DNA from 2 places in the Streptomyces sp. NPDC030820 genome. Region 2 is predicted to be linked to the other one. Evidence: riboswitches for the same ligand, from Rfam matches in the RefSeq annotation. Region 2 holds a riboswitch; the other holds the start of a gene.

Region 1 (4,984 bases), on a different contig from region 2:
GCCCCCATCGTCGCCGACCCGGAGCAGGCCCGCGCCCACCCCGAGGCCGTACCGGCCCTCGCCGCACTCGCTCCGAAGGTCGCCTCCGTCGCCGTGATCACCGGCCGCCCCGCCGGAGTCGCGGTCCGCTACGGCGGCTTCGCCGGCGTCCCCGGCCTGGAGCATCTGACCGTCCTCGGCCACTACGGCGCCGAACGCTGGGACGCGGTCACCGCCACCGTCACCGCCCCGCCCCCGCACCCCGGCGTCGCCGCGGCCCGCGCCGAGCTGCCGGGCGTGCTGGACCGTGCCGGCGCCTGGCGCGGCACCTGGATCGAGGAGAAGGGCCGGGCGGTCGCGGTGCACACCCGCCGTGCCGACGACCCGCAGGCCGCGTTCGAGGCCCTGCGCGGCCCCCTCACCGACCTCGCAGCCCGCCACGGCCTGATCGTCGAACCCGGCCGCCTGGTCCTGGAACTGCGCCCGCCGGGCATGGACAAGGGCGTGGCCCTCGCCGACCACGTCCGCAGGACCGGCGCCGAGTCCGTCCTCTACGCCGGCGACGACCTCGGCGACCTCCCCGCCTTCGCCGCCGTCGACGAACTCCGCGCCGACGGCGTCCCCGGCCTCCTGGTCTGCAGCGGCAGCACGGAGGTCACGGAGCTGGCGGAACGCGCGGACGTGGTGGTGGACGGCCCGCCCGGGGTCGTCCGCCTGCTGCGGACCCTCGCGGCTCAGCTGGACTGAAGCTCCTCCAGCGCCTGCAGCTGATCCATGAACCACTGGGCCGGAGGAAGCGCGGTGGCCGCCGCGGCCAGCCTCTTGGTGCGGTCCGCCCGCTCCTCCGGCGGCAGGGACAGCGCCTCGTGCAGGGCGCGCGCGGTCTCCAGCACGTCGTAGGGGTTCACCACGAACGCGTTGCCGCCCAGTTCCTCGTACGCCCCCGCCTCCCGCGACAGCACCAGCGCACACCCCTCGTCGGAGACGACCGGCACCTCCTTGGCGACCAGGTTCATGCCGTCCCGGATGGGGTTGACCAGCGCCACGTCGGCCAGCCGGTAGGCGGCCAGGGAGCGCGCGAAGTCGTCATGGACGTGGAGGACGACCGGCGTCCAACCGGGCGTGCCGTAAGCCGAGTTGATCTCCTCGGCCATCCGCTGCACCGCCGCCGTGTAGTCCCGGTACACGGCGAGGTCCTGCCGCGACGGATACGCGAACGCGAGGTGCACCACCCGCTCCCGCCACTCGGGGTGCTCCTCCAGCAGCTGCCGGAAGGCGAGCAGGCCGCGCACGATGTTCTTCGACAGCTCCGTGCGGTCGACGCGGACGACGGCCTTGCGGCCCGCGCCGATCTCCGCCCGCAGGGCCGCCATCCGCTCCTCGACGTCCGGCTCGTGCGCGCGGGCCCGCAGGAAGTCGGCGTCGGCGCCGAGGGAGTGCACGCCGAGGTACGTACGACGACGCCCCTCGCGCAGGTGCTCCACGTATCGAGGGGTGCCCGAGGGCCGGCCCACCAGGTAGCGCTCGGGATCCAGGTCCTCGGTGCACCTCTGGAAGGCCGTCGCCCACCGCCAGGTCAAAAACGCCACCCGGTCCGCCCCGAGCATGCCCGCCATCAGCTGCTCTCGGATGTCCTGCGGAAGCAGCCCGAAGTAGTCGGGGGGCGCCCACGGGGTGTGCGAGAAATGGCCGATCCGCAGGTCGGGGCGGAGTTCGCGGAGCATCCCGGGCACCAGGCACAGGTGGTAGTCCTGCACCAGCACCGCCGCCCCCTCGGCCGCCTCCTCGGCCAGCGCCTCGGCGAACGCCCGGTTGTAGGCCTCGTACGACGCCCACTGCCGCCGGAACTCCGCGTCGAAGGCCGGCTCCAGCGGGGTCTGGTAGAGCATGTGGTGCACGAACCACAGCACCGAGTTGGCGACGCCGTTGTAGGCGTCGGAGTGCACGCTCGCGTCGATGTCGAGCATCCGCACCCGCTGCCCGCCGGTGTCCTCGTCCGGCAGCAGCCCGCCGCCCGCACGGCGTACGGCCTCCCGGTCCCCGTCGCCGAGCGCCGAGCACACCCACAGCGAGTCCGCGTCCGATCCGATGGCCGACAGCCCCGAGACCAGCCCGCCGCCGCCCCGCTTGGCGCGCAGCGAGCCGGCCCCCTCGTCGTCCACCGTGTACGAAACCGGGCCGCGGTTGGACGCGACCAGTACCTGAGCCTTCTCGGCAGCACCCTGCGTGGAAGCCATGGTCCTCAACCTAGCCCGGCCCGGAAACGCTCAAACGTACGGCCACGCCGGGTGTCGCGGCCGTATACCAACTCAGGCCACCCGGCGCTCGGCGTACTCGGCGATCTCCACCATCGGCGGCCGTTCCTCGGTGTCCACCGAGTAGGTGCGCGGCTCGAAGCCGTCCTCGCCCCGCTCGAACTGGGTGAGGGCGGGACGGATCAGATGGCCGCGGGCCAGCCTCAGCTGGGCCGTACGGTAGATCGCCGCGGCCATCCGGCCCAGCGCCTGCCCGTCCTGGTGGCGGTGCTTGCGCACGCCCACGTCCACCTGTGCCAGCGCGTCGAGACCCACCAGGTGCAGGGCGTCCACCAGCATGCCCAGCTCCACGCCGTACCCGACCGGGAACGGCAGCTGTTCCAGCAGCGAGCGCCGGGCCGCGTACTCGCCGCCCAGCGGCTGTACGAATCCGGCGAGCTGCGGCCAGTGCATGTTCAGCAGCGGGCGGGCCATCAGCTCGGTGACCCGGCCGCCCTGGCCGGCCGTTCCGGCGAGCGGACGGTCGTACATCGCCTTGACCAGGTCCACGTCCGGCTCGGTGAGCAGCGGGCCGACGATCCCGGTGACGAAGTCGGGGGAGAACTCCTTCAGGTCCGCGTCGACGAAACAGACGATGTCCCCACTGGTCACCAGCAGGGAGCGCCACAGCACCTCACCCTTTCCGGGGACGGCGGGGATGCGCGGCAGGATCTCGTCCCGGTGAACGACCCGGGCGCCCGCGGCGGCGGCGACCTCGGAGGTGCGGTCGGTGGAGCCGGAGTCGACCACCACGATCTCGTCGACGAGCGGGACCCGCTCCACCAGGTCGTGGCGGATGATCGCGACGATGTCGCCGACGGTCTCCTCCTCGTTGAGCGCGGGCAGCACGACGGACACCGACTGGCCCGTACGCTGCTTGGCGGCCAAGATCTTGTGCAGGGGGCGATCGGTCACGGACCAGGAGCGGGTGCTCAGCCAGCGCTCGACTTCTTCCAGCACGGTCGGCGGCTCCTCACTGTTGTCTCGCGGTTCGGACGACTCTCTCAACTGTCTTGGCCTTCGGTTACAGTCTTGAACAACGCTGGTGACCATCGCATGTCGGGGGTCAGCCAGGCGCTCACAACCGCATACCGCTCATCCAGAGGGGCAGAGGGACACGGCCCGATGAAGCCCCGGCAACCCCCCTGAGCCGCACTCGTTCACGCGAGGCTCCCGGCCAGGGAAGGTGCCAAATCCGTCTCACGGCGAGATGCGTCGTGAGGAAGATGAGGAGAAAGGGCCTCGCCTCCATGGCTGTGCAGACAGTTGCAAGCTCCACCGATTCCACCGTCGACCTCGGTCCCGCCGCGGCCCTGAGCTGTCGCGAGTGCGGTCACCGCGTCCCGCTCGGCCCGGTGTTCGCCTGCGAGGAGTGTTTCGGCCCGCTGGAGATCGCCTACGACTTCTCCGCCTACGACACCGAAGAGCTGCGCCGCCGGATCGAGTCCGGCCCCGCGAACATCTGGCGGTACGCGCCGCTGCTGCCGGTCCCGGCCGACGTGGCCGACAAGCCGAACCTGAACCCGGGCTGGACCAAGCTCGTCAAGGCCGACAACCTCGCCCGTGAACTCGGCGTCACCGGCGGCCTGTTCGTCAAGGACGACTCCGGCAACCCGACGCACTCCTTCAAGGACCGCGTGGTGGCCCAGGCCCTGGAGGCCGCCCGCGCCTTCGGCTTCACCACCCTGTCCTGCTCCTCCACCGGCAACCTCGCCGGTGCCGTCGGCGCCGCCGCCGCCCGGGCCGGCTTCCGCTCGTGCGTGTTCATCCCGCACGACCTGGAGCAGGGCAAGGTCGTCATGGCCGCGATCTACGGCGGTGACCTCGTCGGCATCGAGGGCAACTACGACGACGTGAACCGCTTCTGCTCCGAGCTGATCGGCGACCCGGCCGGCGAGGGCTGGGGCTTCGTCAACGTCAACCTGCGGCCGTACTACGCCGAGGGCTCCAAGACCCTCGCGTACGAGATCTGCGAGCAGCTCGGCTGGCGGCTGCCCGACCAGATCGTGGTCCCGATCGCCTCCGGCTCCCAGCTCACGAAGATCGACAAGGGTCTGCAGGAGCTGATCAAGCTGGGGCTCGTCGAGGACAAGCCGTACAAGATCTTCGGTGCGCAGGCCGAGGGCTGCTCGCCGGTGTCGACCGCCTTCAAGGCCGGCCACGACGTGGTCCGTCCCCAGAAGCCGAACACCATCGCCAAGTCCCTCGCCATCGGCAACCCGGCCGACGGCCCGTACGTCCTGGACATCGCGCGCCGCACGGGTGGTGCCGTGGAGGACGTGACGGACGAGGAAGTCGTCGACGCCATCAAGCTGCTGGCCCGCACGGAGGGCATCTTCGCGGAGACGGCGGGCGGTGTGACCGTCGGCGTCACCCGCAAGCTGATCAAGGACGGCGTCCTGGACCCGACGAAGACCACGGTGGTGCTCAACACCGGTGACGGCCTGAAGACCCTTGACGCGGTGGCCGGGACCGGCCTGACCGCCACCATCCGACCGACCCTGGACTCCTTCCGAGAGGCTGGCCTCGCATGAGCGTGACCGTTCGCATCCCCACCATCCTGCGCACCTACACCGGCGGGCAGGCCGAAGTGGCCGCCGAAGGTGCCACCCTCGCCGAGGTCATCGCCGACCTGGAGAAGAACCACACCGGCATCGCCGCGCGCGTGCTGGACGACCAGGGCAAGCTGCGCCGGTTCGTGAACGTCTACG
Region 2 (4,984 bases):
GGCTGCCCGATCTCGCTGTACGAGCAGCAGACGCACCACGTGCTGTGCCCGTGCCACCAGTCCACCTTCGACCTCTCCGACGGTGCCCGAGTGATCTTCGGCCCCGCCGGCCACGCCCTGCCGCAGCTGCGGATCGGTGTGGACAGTGAGGGTTACCTCCAGGCGCTCGGCGACTTCGAGGAGCCCGTCGGTCCTGCATTCTGGGAGCGCGGATGAGTACTGCAGCGAACGAGACGCCCCGCTCTCGCGGGAAGGCACCGGCCGGCGAGCGTGTCGCCGACTGGGCCGACGGCCGGCTCGGGATCTACTCCCTGGCCAAGGCCAACATGCGCAAGATCTTCCCCGACCACTGGTCGTTCATGTTGGGCGAAGTCTGCCTGTACAGCTTCCTCATCATCATCCTGACCGGTGTCTATCTGACGCTGTTCTTCCACCCGTCGATGAACGAGGTGGAGTACCACGGCAGCTACGTCCCGCTCCAGGGACAGCTGATGTCCGAGGCGTTCAGCTCGACCCTGCACATCTCCTTCGACGTGCGCGGTGGTCTGCTCGTCCGGCAGATCCACCACTGGGCCGCGCTGATCTTCCTCGCCGGCATGTTCGTGCACATGATGCGCGTTTTCTTCACCGGCGCGTTCCGCAAGCCGCGTGAGATCAACTGGCTGTTCGGCTTCCTGCTGTTCGTCCTGGGCATGTTCACCGGCTTCACCGGTTACTCGCTCCCGGACGACCTGCTCTCCGGCACCGGTGTCCGCTTCACCGAGGGCGCGATCTTGTCGATGCCGATCGTCGGCACGTACATCTCGATGTTCCTCTTCGGCGGCGAGTTCCCCGGCCACGACTTCGTCGCCAGGTTCTACTCGATCCACATCCTGCTGCTGCCGGGCATCATGCTCGGCTTGGTGGTGGCGCACCTGATCCTGGTCTTCTACCACAAGCACACGCAGTTCGCGGGTCCCGGAAAGAGCGAGAAGAACGTCGTCGGCATGCCGCTGCTGCCGGTCTACATGGCCAAGGCCGGAGGCTTCTTCTTCCTGGTCTTCGGTGTCATCGCGGCCATCGCGGCGGTCGCCCAGATCAACCCGATCTGGGCCATGGGCCCCTACCGCCCGGACCAGGTGTCCACCGGCGCCCAGCCCGACTGGTACATGGGCTTCGCCGAGGGTCTGATCCGCTTCATGCCGGGCTGGGAGATCAACTTCTGGGGTCACACGCTCGTCCTGGGCGTGTTCATCCCGCTGGTCCTCTTCGGTGTGGTCCTGGCGGCGATGGCGCTCTACCCGTTCATCGAGTCCTGGGTCACCGGCGACAAGCGCGAGCACCACATCCTGGACCGCCCGCGCAACGCGCCGACCCGTACCGGTCTGGGTGTCGCCTGGGTCACGATGTACATGATCACCCTGGTCGGCGGTGGCAACGACCTGTGGGCCACCCACTTCCACCTGTCGATCAACGCGGTCACCTGGTTCGTCCGGATCGGGTTCTTCGTCGGCCCGATCATCGCGTTCATCGTCACCAAGCGGATCTGCCTGGGTCTGCAGCGTCGCGACCGCGACAAGGTGCTGCACGGTCGCGAGACCGGCATCATCAAGCGGCTGCCGCACGGTGAGTTCATCGAGGTGCACGAGGCGCTCAGCCAGGAGCAGCTGCACACCCTCACGGCCCACCACCAGTACGTGCCGGCCGAGATCGGCCCGACGGTCGACGAGAACGGTGTCGAGCGCAAGGTGCCGGCCTCGGAGAAGCTCCGGGTGAAGCTGTCCAACGCCTACTACGGCGAGGACAACCAGATCCCGAAGCCGACCGTCGAGGAGTACAAGGAGATCACGAGCGGCCACGGCCACCACTGATCACCGCGTCGCCACGCCACGCTGAAGGGCCCCGTCCGGCTTACGGACGGGGCCCTTCGCCGTGCCCTGGGGTGGATAGGCTGGGATCACACTGTTCTCACGACACCAGGAGCGGCTGATGAGCGCTGTGACCCCCGCTGGAGGCGACACCGCGGCGGGCCGTTCCTGGCCCGAGGTACTGAACGCCCTGCTGGAGGGCCGGGACCAGAGCGCGGACGCCACGGCATGGGCGATGGACCGGATCATGCGCGGGGAGGCGACGGACGCGCAGATCGCGGGATTCGCCGTGGCCCTGCGCGCCAAGGGCGAGACGGTGGAGGAGATCACCGGGCTCGTCCGCGCGATGTACGCCCACGCGAACGTCATCGAGGTGCCGGGGGAGACCGTCGACATCGTCGGCACCGGTGGTGACGGCGCCAAGACGGTGAACATCTCCACGATGTCCTCGATCGTCGTCGCCGGCTCCGGCGCGAAGGTCGTCAAGCACGGCAACCGGGCGGCGTCCTCGGCGTCGGGCGCGTCGGACGTGCTGGAGAAGCTGGGCGTCAATCTGAACCTCCCGCTGGAACGGGTCCCGCAGGTCGCCGAGGAGGCCGGGATCACCTTCTGCTTCGCGGTGAAGTTCCACCCGGCGCTGCGCCATGTGGCCGCAGCCCGTGGCCAGTTGGGCATCCGTACGACCTTCAACGTCCTCGGTCCGCTGACCAATCCGGCCAGGGTCCGCGCCCAGGCCGTCGGCGTGGCGGATCTGCGGATGGCCCCGATCGTGGCCGGCGTCCTCGCCGAGCGAGGCAACTCCTCCCTGGTCTTCCGCGGCGACGACGGCCTGGACGAGCTGACGACGACCGCCACCTCGCGGGTGTGGGTCGTCCGGGACGGCAAGGTCACCGAGGAGACCTTCGACCCGAGGGACGTCGGCATCGACCTCGTCCCCGTGGAGGCCCTGCGCGGCGCGGACGCGTCGTACAACGCGGAGGTCGCCCGCCGGGTGCTCGACGGTGAGACGGGGGCCGTACGGGACGCGGTGCTGCTGAACTCGGCGGCGGCCCTCGTGGCCCTGCACCCGACGGACGCCCCGCTCGCCGACCAGCTGCGGGCCGGCATGGCCAAGGCGGCGGAGTCGATCGACTCGGGGGCGGCGAAGCGGACGCTGGAGCGGTGGGTGGCGGCGAGCAACGCCTAGCGGTCACCGACGGTCGTCCCGCAATCCGGACTCGGGTTGCGGGACGGCGATCATTTCCCGTACGTTCCTGTACCAGGTCATGAGTGACAGCCATTCGGCCCCGGCCGGCTGTCCGGCAACCCTCCGTCCGTGGCGGGGTGCCCCGGGTGAGGACCAGGCCGTAGGCAGCGAGGTCTACGGCAAGCGCGGACCCCTCGCGCGCTGCTGAGAGCGCGGGACCAGGGGTCCTGGTCATCGAGGGAGCCTTCCGTGAGCAAGCGAATGCGATAGGGCCGCCGAGCCCCGCCTCCGCACACCCTTTTCCTCTTCTTCACGTACGTCTTTTCTCGTACGTCCTCACGGGAGTTCACCCATGTCCGTCTTCACCGCTGCCTCCGACCAGTCCGTCTGCTCCCCGCTGCCCGTTCTGGGGCGGGATGTCACCGTCCCGCTCGTCACCGGCGGCGAGGTCACCTATGCGGCCCTCGACTACGCGGCCAGCGCCCCCGCCCTGCAGCGCGTCTGGGACGACGTGGCCGCCTACGCGCCGTACTACGGCAGCGTCCACCGTGGCGCCGGCTACCTCTCCCAGCTCTCCACCGACCTGTTCGAGAACGCCCGCCGGACGGTCGCCGAGTTCCTGGACTGCCGCCCCGACGACCAGCTGGTCTTCACCCGCTCCACCACCGACTCCCTGAACCTCCTGGCCCGCGCCCTCCCGGCCGACTGCCAGGTCTTCGTCTTCGAGACCGAGCACCACGCCTCCCTGCTGCCCTGGCAGGACGCCCGCGTCACCTACCTCAACGCCCCGCGCACCCCGCAGCAGGCCGTCGCGGCCTTGGAGCGGGCCCTGGCCGACCGCGACCCGTACGGCCCGGCCCTGGTCTGCGTCACCGGCGCCTCGAACGTCACCGGCGAGCTGTGGCCCGTACGGGAGCTGGCGGCGGCCGCCCACGCCCACGGCGCCCGGATCGTCCTGGACGCCGCCCAGCTGGCCCCCCACCACCCCGTGTCCGTCCGTGACCTGGACGTCGACTGGGTCGCCTTCTCGGGCCACAAGCTGTACGCCCCCTTCGGCTCCGGTGTCCTGGCCGGCCGCGCCGACTGGCTGCGCGCCGCCGAGCCCTACCTCGCGGGCGGGGGCGCCAGCCGCAAGGTGGCCCGGCGCCCGGACGGCGGCGTGGACGTGGAGTGGCACGAGAGCGCCGCCCGGCACGAAGCGGGGTCACCCAATGTGATCGGCGCCTACTCCATCGCGTCGGCCTGCAAGGCGCTCACCGAGGCCGGCTGGGACACCCTGGTCGCGCGCGAGCAGCACCTGATCGCCAGGGTCCGCGCGGGCCTGGCCGAGGTCCCCCAGGTGAGGGTGCTGTCCCTCTTCGGTGACGACGCCCCGCGCGTCGGCGTGATCTCCTTCGTCGTCGAGGGCTGGAACAGCTCCCACTTCGCCGCGGCCCTGTCCGCCGAGTACGGCATCGGCGTCCGCGACGGCCTCTTCTGCGCCCACCCCCTGGTCCGCACCCTCCTGGGCAGCGACCCCCAGACCCAGGGCGAATGCGGCGCCCCCGAGGCCGCGCCGGGCGAGAAGTCCCTCAACGCCATCCGCGTGAGCTTCGGCGCGGGCACCCCGGACGAGCACGTCGAGCGCTTCGTCACGGCGGTCCGGGAACTCGTGACCGAGGGCGCGAAGTGGACGTACCGGACAGAGGACGGCCGCTGCGTTCCGGCGGTGTGATCAGCACCCCGAAGGGGCGCGCTCGCCGCGCCCCTAGTTGTCCAGGCCGATCGAGAACGCCGCTTCCAGGTCGTGCTGCGAGTACGTCCGGAACGCCACGTGCGTGTCCGTGCCCTCGACGCCGGGGATCTTGCTGATCCGGCCGGGGATGACATCGGCCAGATCATCGTGCTGCCGCACCCGGACCATCGCGATCAAGTCATACGTGCCGGTGACGGAGAAAACCTCGCTCACCGA

What was found. A riboswitch is a leader RNA that binds a small molecule or an ion and turns the genes downstream of it on or off. The one in region 2 is predicted to bind S-adenosylmethionine.
Region 1: linked by a shared signal. The riboswitch ahead of thrC (threonine synthase) and the one ahead of ACZ418_RS42165 (aminotransferase class V-fold PLP-dependent enzyme) in region 2 are both predicted to bind S-adenosylmethionine.

What each region holds. Positions count from the first base shown of each region.
Region 1 covers NZ_JBVIEB010000004.1:500,287-505,270, reverse strand. Annotated here, with positions in the region: gene otsB (trehalose-phosphatase) at 1-726, shown strand, start outside; gene ACZ418_RS14140 (alpha,alpha-trehalose-phosphate synthase (UDP-forming)) at 714-2,216, opposite strand; gene ACZ418_RS14135 (glucosyl-3-phosphoglycerate synthase) at 2,289-3,233, opposite strand; SAM riboswitch class I at 3,366-3,506, shown strand; gene thrC (threonine synthase) at 3,524-4,807, shown strand; gene ACZ418_RS14125 (MoaD/ThiS family protein) at 4,804-4,984, shown strand, end outside.
Region 2 covers NZ_JBVIEB010000029.1:25,967-30,950, reverse strand. Annotated here, with positions in the region: gene qcrA (cytochrome bc1 complex Rieske iron-sulfur subunit) at 1-216, shown strand, start outside; gene qcrB (cytochrome bc1 complex cytochrome b subunit) at 213-1,850, shown strand; gene trpD (anthranilate phosphoribosyltransferase) at 1,969-3,033, shown strand; SAM riboswitch class IV at 3,109-3,225, shown strand; gene ACZ418_RS42165 (aminotransferase class V-fold PLP-dependent enzyme) at 3,386-4,747, shown strand; gene ACZ418_RS42160 (Lrp/AsnC family transcriptional regulator) at 4,781-4,984, opposite strand, start outside.